Linked DNA regions of Variovorax paradoxus. The protein of the gene in region 2 interacts with the protein of the main gene of each other region in a pairwise test. Links are inferred from orthologs where the notes say so. Each region holds a gene or a part of one and is shown on either strand. Other genes may lie near its edges. The genes, in order: gyrB and gyrA.

Region 1 (3,495 bases), 5.1 Mb from region 2 along the record:
GCTTGCGGTCACCAGACGTCCTCAGCGAGGAGTTCTGCCGGGCGTTGCATGAACAGATGTTCGGCAAAACCTGGGCGTGGGCGGGCACGTTTCGCAAGTCGGACAAGAACATCGGCTGCGACTGGACACAGGTGGGCGTCAAGCTTGCGCAGCTGTTCGGAAACACGCGCTGGTGGGTCGACAACGCCACATTTCCCCCCGACGAAATCGCAGCGCGCTTTCACCGCGACCTGGTCTGGATTCACCCGTTCCCCAACGGCAACGGGCGGCACTCTCGCATGATGGCCGACGCGCTTCTACGCAGCCTTGGCCAGCCTGCGTTCTCCTGGGGAAACGGCGGCAATCTGGTCGCCGCCGACGACGCGCGGGTGCGGTACCTGGCCGCCCTGCGTGCCGCGGACCAAGGCGACTACCAGCTGCTGCTCGCGTTTGCTCGCACCTGAGCTCACCCGAAAACGAACGAAGGGGCCGGCAACGCCAGCGCCCTGCTGTGGCTCGGGGAGGAAGACCTCCCCGGTCAGACGTCGATGTTCGACGCGCGCAGCGCGTTCTGCTCGATGAACTCGCGGCGCGGTTCCACCTCGTCGCCCATCAGCATCGTGAACACGCGGTCGGCTTCGATCGCGTCGTCGATCTGCACGCGCAGCAGGCGGCGCACGGTCGGGTCCATGGTGGTTTCCCACAGCTGCTCGGGGTTCATCTCGCCCAGACCCTTGTAGCGCTGGCGCGAGGTGGCGCGTTCGGCTTCGCCGATCAGCCACTTCATGGCCTGGCGGAAGTCGTCGACCTTTTCTTCCTTGCCACGCTCGCCTTCGCCGCGCTTGACCAGCGCGCCTTCGGTGCTCAACAGGCCGCGGAAGGTGTTGGCGGCTTCGGCCAGTGCCGCGTAGTCGGCGCCGTGCACGAAGTCCTGCGTGATCACGCTGGACTTGATGTTGCCGTGGTGGCGGCGGCTGATGCGCAGCAGCGGCTTGTCGGTGCGGGCGTCGAACTCGCTGCTTACCTCGGCCGGCACACCGGTCGTGTTGAGCTCGCGCAGCTTGGCTTGCAGTGCCACGGCCGAGGCCTCGGCGGCGGGCGGCGTGTCGAGGTCGAGCGCCACGCCGTCGGCGATGGCGCGCAGCGCTTCGGCGTCCATGAAGTTGCGCAGGCGCGCAATCACGGCCTCGGCCACCTGGTGCTTGCGCGCCAGCTCGGCCAGCGTGTCGCCCGACAGCGTGGTCGAGGCGGCGCCGCCGGTCTCGATGCTCGCGTCTTTCAGCGCCACCTTGAGCAGGAAGGCGTCGAGCGCGGGGCCGTCCTTCAGGTACTGCTCTTCCTTGCCGACCTTGACCTTGTACAGCGGCGGCTGCGCGATGTAGATGTGGCCGCGCTCGACCAGCTCAGGCATCTGCCGGTAGAAGAACGTGAGCAGCAGCGTGCGGATGTGCGCGCCGTCCACGTCGGCGTCGGTCATGATGATGATGCGGTGGTAGCGCAGCTTGGCGACGTTGAAGTCGTCCGCGCCGCCGCCCGCCGTGGTTGCGCCGGCGCGGCCGATGCCGGTGCCGAGCGCGGTGATCATCGTGAGAATTTCGTTGCTGGTGAGCAGCTTCTCGTAGCGCGCTTTTTCGACGTTCAGGATCTTGCCGCGCAGCGGCAGGATGGCCTGGAACTTCCGGTCGCGGCCCTGCTTGGCGGAGCCGCCGGCGGAGTCACCCTCCACCAGGTAGACCTCGCACAGGGCGGGGTCCTTTTCCTGGCAGTCGGCCAGCTTGCCGGGCAGGCCCATGCCGTCGAGCACGCCCTTGCGGCGCGTCATTTCGCGGGCCTTGCGGGCCGCTTCGCGGGCGCGGGCGGCCTCGACGATCTTGCCGCAGATGATCTTGGCGTCGTTCGGACGCTCCTGCAGGTAGTCGGTGAGCAGGCGGCCGACGATGTCTTCCACCGGCGCGCGCACTTCGCTGGACACCAGCTTGTCCTTGGTCTGGCTGGAGAACTTGGGCTCGGGCACCTTCACGCTCAGCACGCAGCACAGGCCTTCGCGCATGTCGTCGCCGGTGACCTCGACCTTCGCCTTCTTGGCGAACTCGTTCTCTTCGATGTACTTGTTGATGACGCGGGTCATCGCGGCGCGCAGGCCCGTGAGGTGGGTGCCGCCGTCACGCTGCGGGATGTTGTTGGTGAAACACAGCACCTGCTCGTTGTAGCCGCTGTTCCACTGCATCGCCACTTCGACGCCGATGTGCGTGCCGGGGATGCCGCCGTAGGTGTCGGCCGGCTTCTCGCCCGCTGCGTAGAACGAGTTCGGGTGCAGGACGGTCTTGCCCTTGTTGATGAACTCCACGAAGCCGCGCACCCCGCCGGCGCCGGAGAAGTCGTCTTCCTTGCCGGTGCGCTCGTCGAGCAGGCGGATGCGCACGCCGTTGTTCAGGAAGCTCAGCTCGCGCAGGCGCTTGCTCAGGATCTCGTAGTGGAAATCGTTGTTTTCCTTGAAGATCTCCGTGTCGGGCAGAAAGTGCACTTCGGTGCCGCGCTTGTCGGTGTCGCCGATGACCTTCATGGGCGAGACCTCGAAGCCGTTCACGGTGTCGAGCAGGCGGTTCTGCACGAAGCCGCGGCTGAATTCGAGCTCGTGGATCTTGCCTTCGCGGCGCACGATGAGGCGCAGCTTCACGCTCAGCGCGTTCACGCACGAGACGCCCACGCCGTGCAGGCCGCCCGAGACCTTGTAGCTGTTCTGGTTGAACTTGCCGCCGGCGTGCAGTTCGGTGAGCGCAATTTCAGCGGCCGAGCGCTTGGGCTCGTGCTTGTCGTCCATCTTCACGCCGGTCGGGATGCCGCGGCCGTTGTCGGTGACGGAGATCGAGTTGTCGGAGTGGATGGTCACGACGATGTCGTCGCAATGGCCTGCGAGCGCTTCGTCGATGGAGTTGTCGACCACTTCGAACACCAAATGGTGAAGGCCCGTGCCGTCGGAGGTGTCGCCGATGTACATGCCCGGACGCTTGCGCACGGCTTCGAGGCCTTCGAGGATCGTGATCGCGCCTTCGCCGTAGCTGGAGTCGGCGACAACGCCTTCGGGCGCCACGATCTGGATTTCGGGGGTGTAGACCGGCTCGGTGTGCGGCACGTCGGGCTTGTTTTCTTCAGCACTCATTCGGATATTCCTCTGTCTCTCACGGCATTCACGTGATTTGTCGGGCTCTCAAAAGCTCAATTCGCCGCCTCTTGAAAGCGCAAACCCGCGGAGGGCCGCGGGTCGTGTGCGCAAGGCGCTGTGTCTTGGGGGGTCTAGATGCGCATCGGCATCACGACGTACTTGAAAGATGCGTTCTCGGGGATGGTTAACAAGGCCGAGCTGTTGGAGTCGGCCAGGTCCAGCTTGACCATGTCCTGGTCCATGTTCGACAGCGCGTCGATCAGGTAGGTCACGTTGAAGCCGATTTCGATGCTGTCGCCGCCGTAGTCGATGTCGAGCTCGTCCTGGGCTTCTTCCTGCTCGGCGTTGTTCGA
Region 2 (3,523 bases):
TTCTTCAGCTCGGCGTCAGCGGCCTTGGCGGCGGCCTCGCGCTTGGCTTCGGGCACTTGCGTCTGCAGGTACTGCGAACCGGCTTGCGCGATGGGGGCGCTCGACTGCTCGATCAGGCCGCGTGCCAGCGATTCGATGCCGGGGCGCTGGATCTCGATGAACTGCTTGATCAGCGTGGCCTTGTCCTGGGCCATGGCGGCCATGGACGAGCCGGCGAGGGCGGCGGTCAGGAGTGCGAGCTTGAGTTGTTTTTTCACTGAGGATTCTCCGTTGAAGATGTGGAAGTGTCGTCTGCGTCCGGCTCGCTTTCGCCGACCGCGTCGTTTTCGACGATGCGTTGAAGCCCGCTGAGTTTGGCGCCTTCGTCGAGCCCGATCAGCGTGACGCCTTGCGTCGCCCGACCCAGTTCGCGAATCTCGGCCACACGGGTGCGCACGAGCACACCCTTGTCGGTGATGAGCATGATCTCATCGTCCGCATGAACGAGCGTGGCGGCAACGACCTTGCCGTTGCGCTCACTCTGTTGAATCGCGATCATGCCTTTGGTTCCGCGGCCATGACGGGTGTATTCGGTAATGCTTGTGCGTTTTCCGTAACCATTTTCGGTGGCGGTGAGCACGCTTTGCTGCTCGTCCTCGGCCACCAGCATGGCGATCACGCCCTGGCCCGGCTCCAGCGACATGCCGCGCACGCCGCGGGCGTTGCGGCCCAGCGGGCGGACGTCTTCTTCGTCGAAGCGCACGGCCTTGCCGTTGTCGCTGAACAGCATCACGTCATGCTTGCCGTCGGTGAGTGCCGCGCCGATGAGGTAGTCGCCTTCATCGAGGTTCACGGCAATGATGCCGCCCTTGCGCGGGTTGCTGAATTCGTCGAGCGCCGTCTTCTTGACCGTGCCCATCGAGGTCGACATGAACACGTACTGGTCGGCCGGGAAGGTGCGCTTCTCGCCAGTGAGGGCGAGCGCGACGTTGATCTTCTCGCCTTCCTGCAGCGGGAACATGTTGACGATGGGACGCCCGCGCGAGCCGCGCGAGCCTGCCGGCACTTCCCACACCTTGAGCCAGTACAGCCGGCCGCGGTTCGAGAAGCACAGGATGTAGTCGTGCGTGTTGGCGATGAAGAGCTGGTCGATCCAGTCGTCTTCCTTCGTGGCCGTGGCCTGCTTGCCGCGGCCACCGCGCTTTTGCGCACGGTACTCGCCCAGCGGCTGGCTCTTGATGTAGCCGCTGTGGGAGAGCGTGACGACCATGTCGGTCGGCGTGATCAGGTCTTCGGTCGAGAGGTCGTAGGCGCTGTGCTCGACCAGGCTGCGGCGGGCGCCGACCTTCGACTGGCCGAACTCCTGCTTGATCTCGCCGAGTTCGTCGCCAATGATGATCGAGACGCGCTCGGGCTTGGCCAGGATGTCGAGCAGGTCGTCGATCTCGGCCATGACGTCCTTGTACTCGGCGACGATCTTGTCCTGCTCGAGACCGGTCAGGCGCTGCAGACGCATCTGCAGGATTTCCTGCGCCTGCGTTTCAGACAGGCGGTACAGGCCGTCGCCGCCCATGCCGTATTCGCGCTCAAGGCCTTCAGGGCGGTAGTCATCGGCGTTGATCACGCCGCCGTCGGCGCGCGAACGCGTGAGCATCTCGCGCACCAGCTTGCTGTCCCAGCTGCGGGTCATGAGCTCGGCCTTGGCGACCGGCGGCGTGGGCGATTCGCGGATGATGCGAATGAACTCGTCGATGTTGGCGAGCGCCACCGCCAGGCCTTCGAGCACGTGGCCGCGTTCGCGGGCCTTGCGCAGCGTGAAGACCGTGCGGCGCGTGACCACTTCGCGGCGGTGCTGCAGGAAGACCTCGATCAGGTCCTTCAGGTTGCACAGCTTGGGCTGGCCATCGACCAGCGCCACCATGTTGATGCCGAAGGTGTCCTGCAGCTGCGTCTGCTTGTAGAGGTTGTTGAGCACGACCTCGGGCACTTCGCCGCGCTTGAGTTCGATCACCAGGCGCATGCCCGACTTGTCGGACTCGTCCTGGATGTGGCTGATGCCTTCGATTTTTTTCTCGTGCACCAGCTCGGCCATGCGCTCCTGCAGCGTCTTCTTGTTGACCTGGTAGGGGAGCTCGTCAACGATGATCGCCTGGCGCTGGCCGCGGTCGATGTCCTCGAAGTGGCACTTGGCGCGCATCACGACCTTGCCGCGGCCGGTGCGATAGCCGTCCTTCACGCCGTTGATGCCGTAGATGATGCCGGCGGTGGGGAAGTCCGGCGCCGGCACGATTTCCATCAGTTCGTCGATGGTGGCCTGCGGATTGCGCAGCAGATACAGGCACGCATCCACCACTTCATTCAGGTTGTGCGGCGGGATATTCGTGGCCATGCCGACCGCAATACCGCCGGAGCCATTGACCAGCAAATTCGGCAGCTGGCTGGGCAAAACTTTCGGTTCTTTTTCGGAGCCGTCGTAATTGTCCTGAAAGTCGACGGTTTCCTTGTCGATATCCGCCAGCATTTCGTGCGCAATTTTGGCCAGCCGGATTTCCGTATAACGCATTGCGGCCGCGTTGTCGCCGTCGACCGACCCGAAGTTGCCCTGGCCGTCGACCAGCATGTGGCGCATCGAGAAGTCCTGGGCCAGGCGGACGATGGTGTCGTAAACCGACTGGTCGCCGTGCGGGTGGTACTTACCGATCACGTCGCCGACGATACGGGCCGACTTCTTGTACGGCCGGTTCCAGTCGTTGTTGAGCTCGTGCATCGCGTACAGCACCCGGCGGTGCACCGGCTTGAGGCCGTCGCGGGCGTCGGGAAGCGCCCGGCCGACGATCACGCTCATGGCGTAATCGAGGTAGCTGCTGCGCATTTCCTCTTCGAGACTGATGGGCAGGGTTTCTTTGGCGAAGGAGGTCATGAGCTAGAGGCTGGCGGCAGGAAGGCGAAATTTTACGCTGTGAGGGGTGTCGCACCGCCGCAACACAAGGGCTCTATTCCGCCTCCGTCCTACGCTTCGGGGGCGTCCAGCGGCCTGTTTGCCAAAGACCCTATGGCACAATCGTCTCAACGTTTTGGGTGGTGGTCACTTAAAGCGTCCTTGATTCGCAGCGCGGCTGCGGCTTTTTCCCCAAGAGGAGAACCATGAAGAAACTGAATAAAGTGGCGATGATGTTTGCAGTCGCTGCGCTCGCCACTGCCGCCGGCGCGCAGACCCGTGTCACCGCTGCGAACGGCGGTCCTACGATCGACAACTGGCAAAACGGCACCGGCGAACTCGTCTGGAAGAATGGCACGAACGAACTGTGCTGGCGCGATGCCAACTGGACGCCCGCAACGGCTGCCGCCGGTTGCGACGGTGCTCTGGTTCCGGCTGGCCCGGCTGCTGTGGCTCCCACGCCTGGCGCTCCGGTTGCTCCGCCTCCCGCACAAGTCGCTGCTTCGAAGGTCACCTTCGCTGCTGACGCCTTCTTCGACTTCGACAAGTCGGTTCTGAAGCCCGAAGGTCGCGCCAAGCTGACCGACCTGGTCGAGAAGATCCGTG

What was found.
Region 1: the proteins of gyrA (region 2) and gyrB interact in binary tests that used the Escherichia coli proteins (3 or more experiments, as listed by UniProt). The link is inferred for Variovorax paradoxus from one-to-one orthologs.

What each region holds. Positions count from the first base shown.
Region 1 is NZ_CP045644.1:1,586,246-1,589,740, forward strand. Bases 318-3,495 are described here. They hold gyrB (DNA topoisomerase (ATP-hydrolyzing) subunit B), read right to left. Parts: upstream 3,140-3,495; coding sequence 518-3,139; downstream 318-517. Other genes in these bases: GFK26_RS07140 (mobile mystery protein B), read left to right, coding at 318-443; dnaN (DNA polymerase III subunit beta), read right to left, coding at 3,274-3,495. Outside these bases: more of GFK26_RS07140, read left to right, coding at 1-317. UniProt on the Escherichia coli protein: DNA gyrase negatively supercoils closed circular double-stranded DNA in an ATP-dependent manner to maintain chromosomes in an underwound state.
Region 2 is NZ_CP045644.1:6,663,383-6,666,905, reverse strand. Bases 54-3,259 are described here. They hold gyrA (DNA gyrase subunit A), read right to left. Parts: upstream 2,900-3,259; coding sequence 254-2,899; downstream 54-253. Other genes in these bases: ompA (outer membrane protein OmpA), read left to right, coding at 3,124-3,259; GFK26_RS30930 (DUF2059 domain-containing protein), read right to left, coding at 54-257. In the rest of the region: more of GFK26_RS30930, read right to left, coding at 1-53; more of ompA, read left to right, coding at 3,260-3,523. UniProt on the Escherichia coli protein: A type II topoisomerase that negatively supercoils closed circular double-stranded (ds) DNA in an ATP-dependent manner to maintain chromosomes in an underwound state.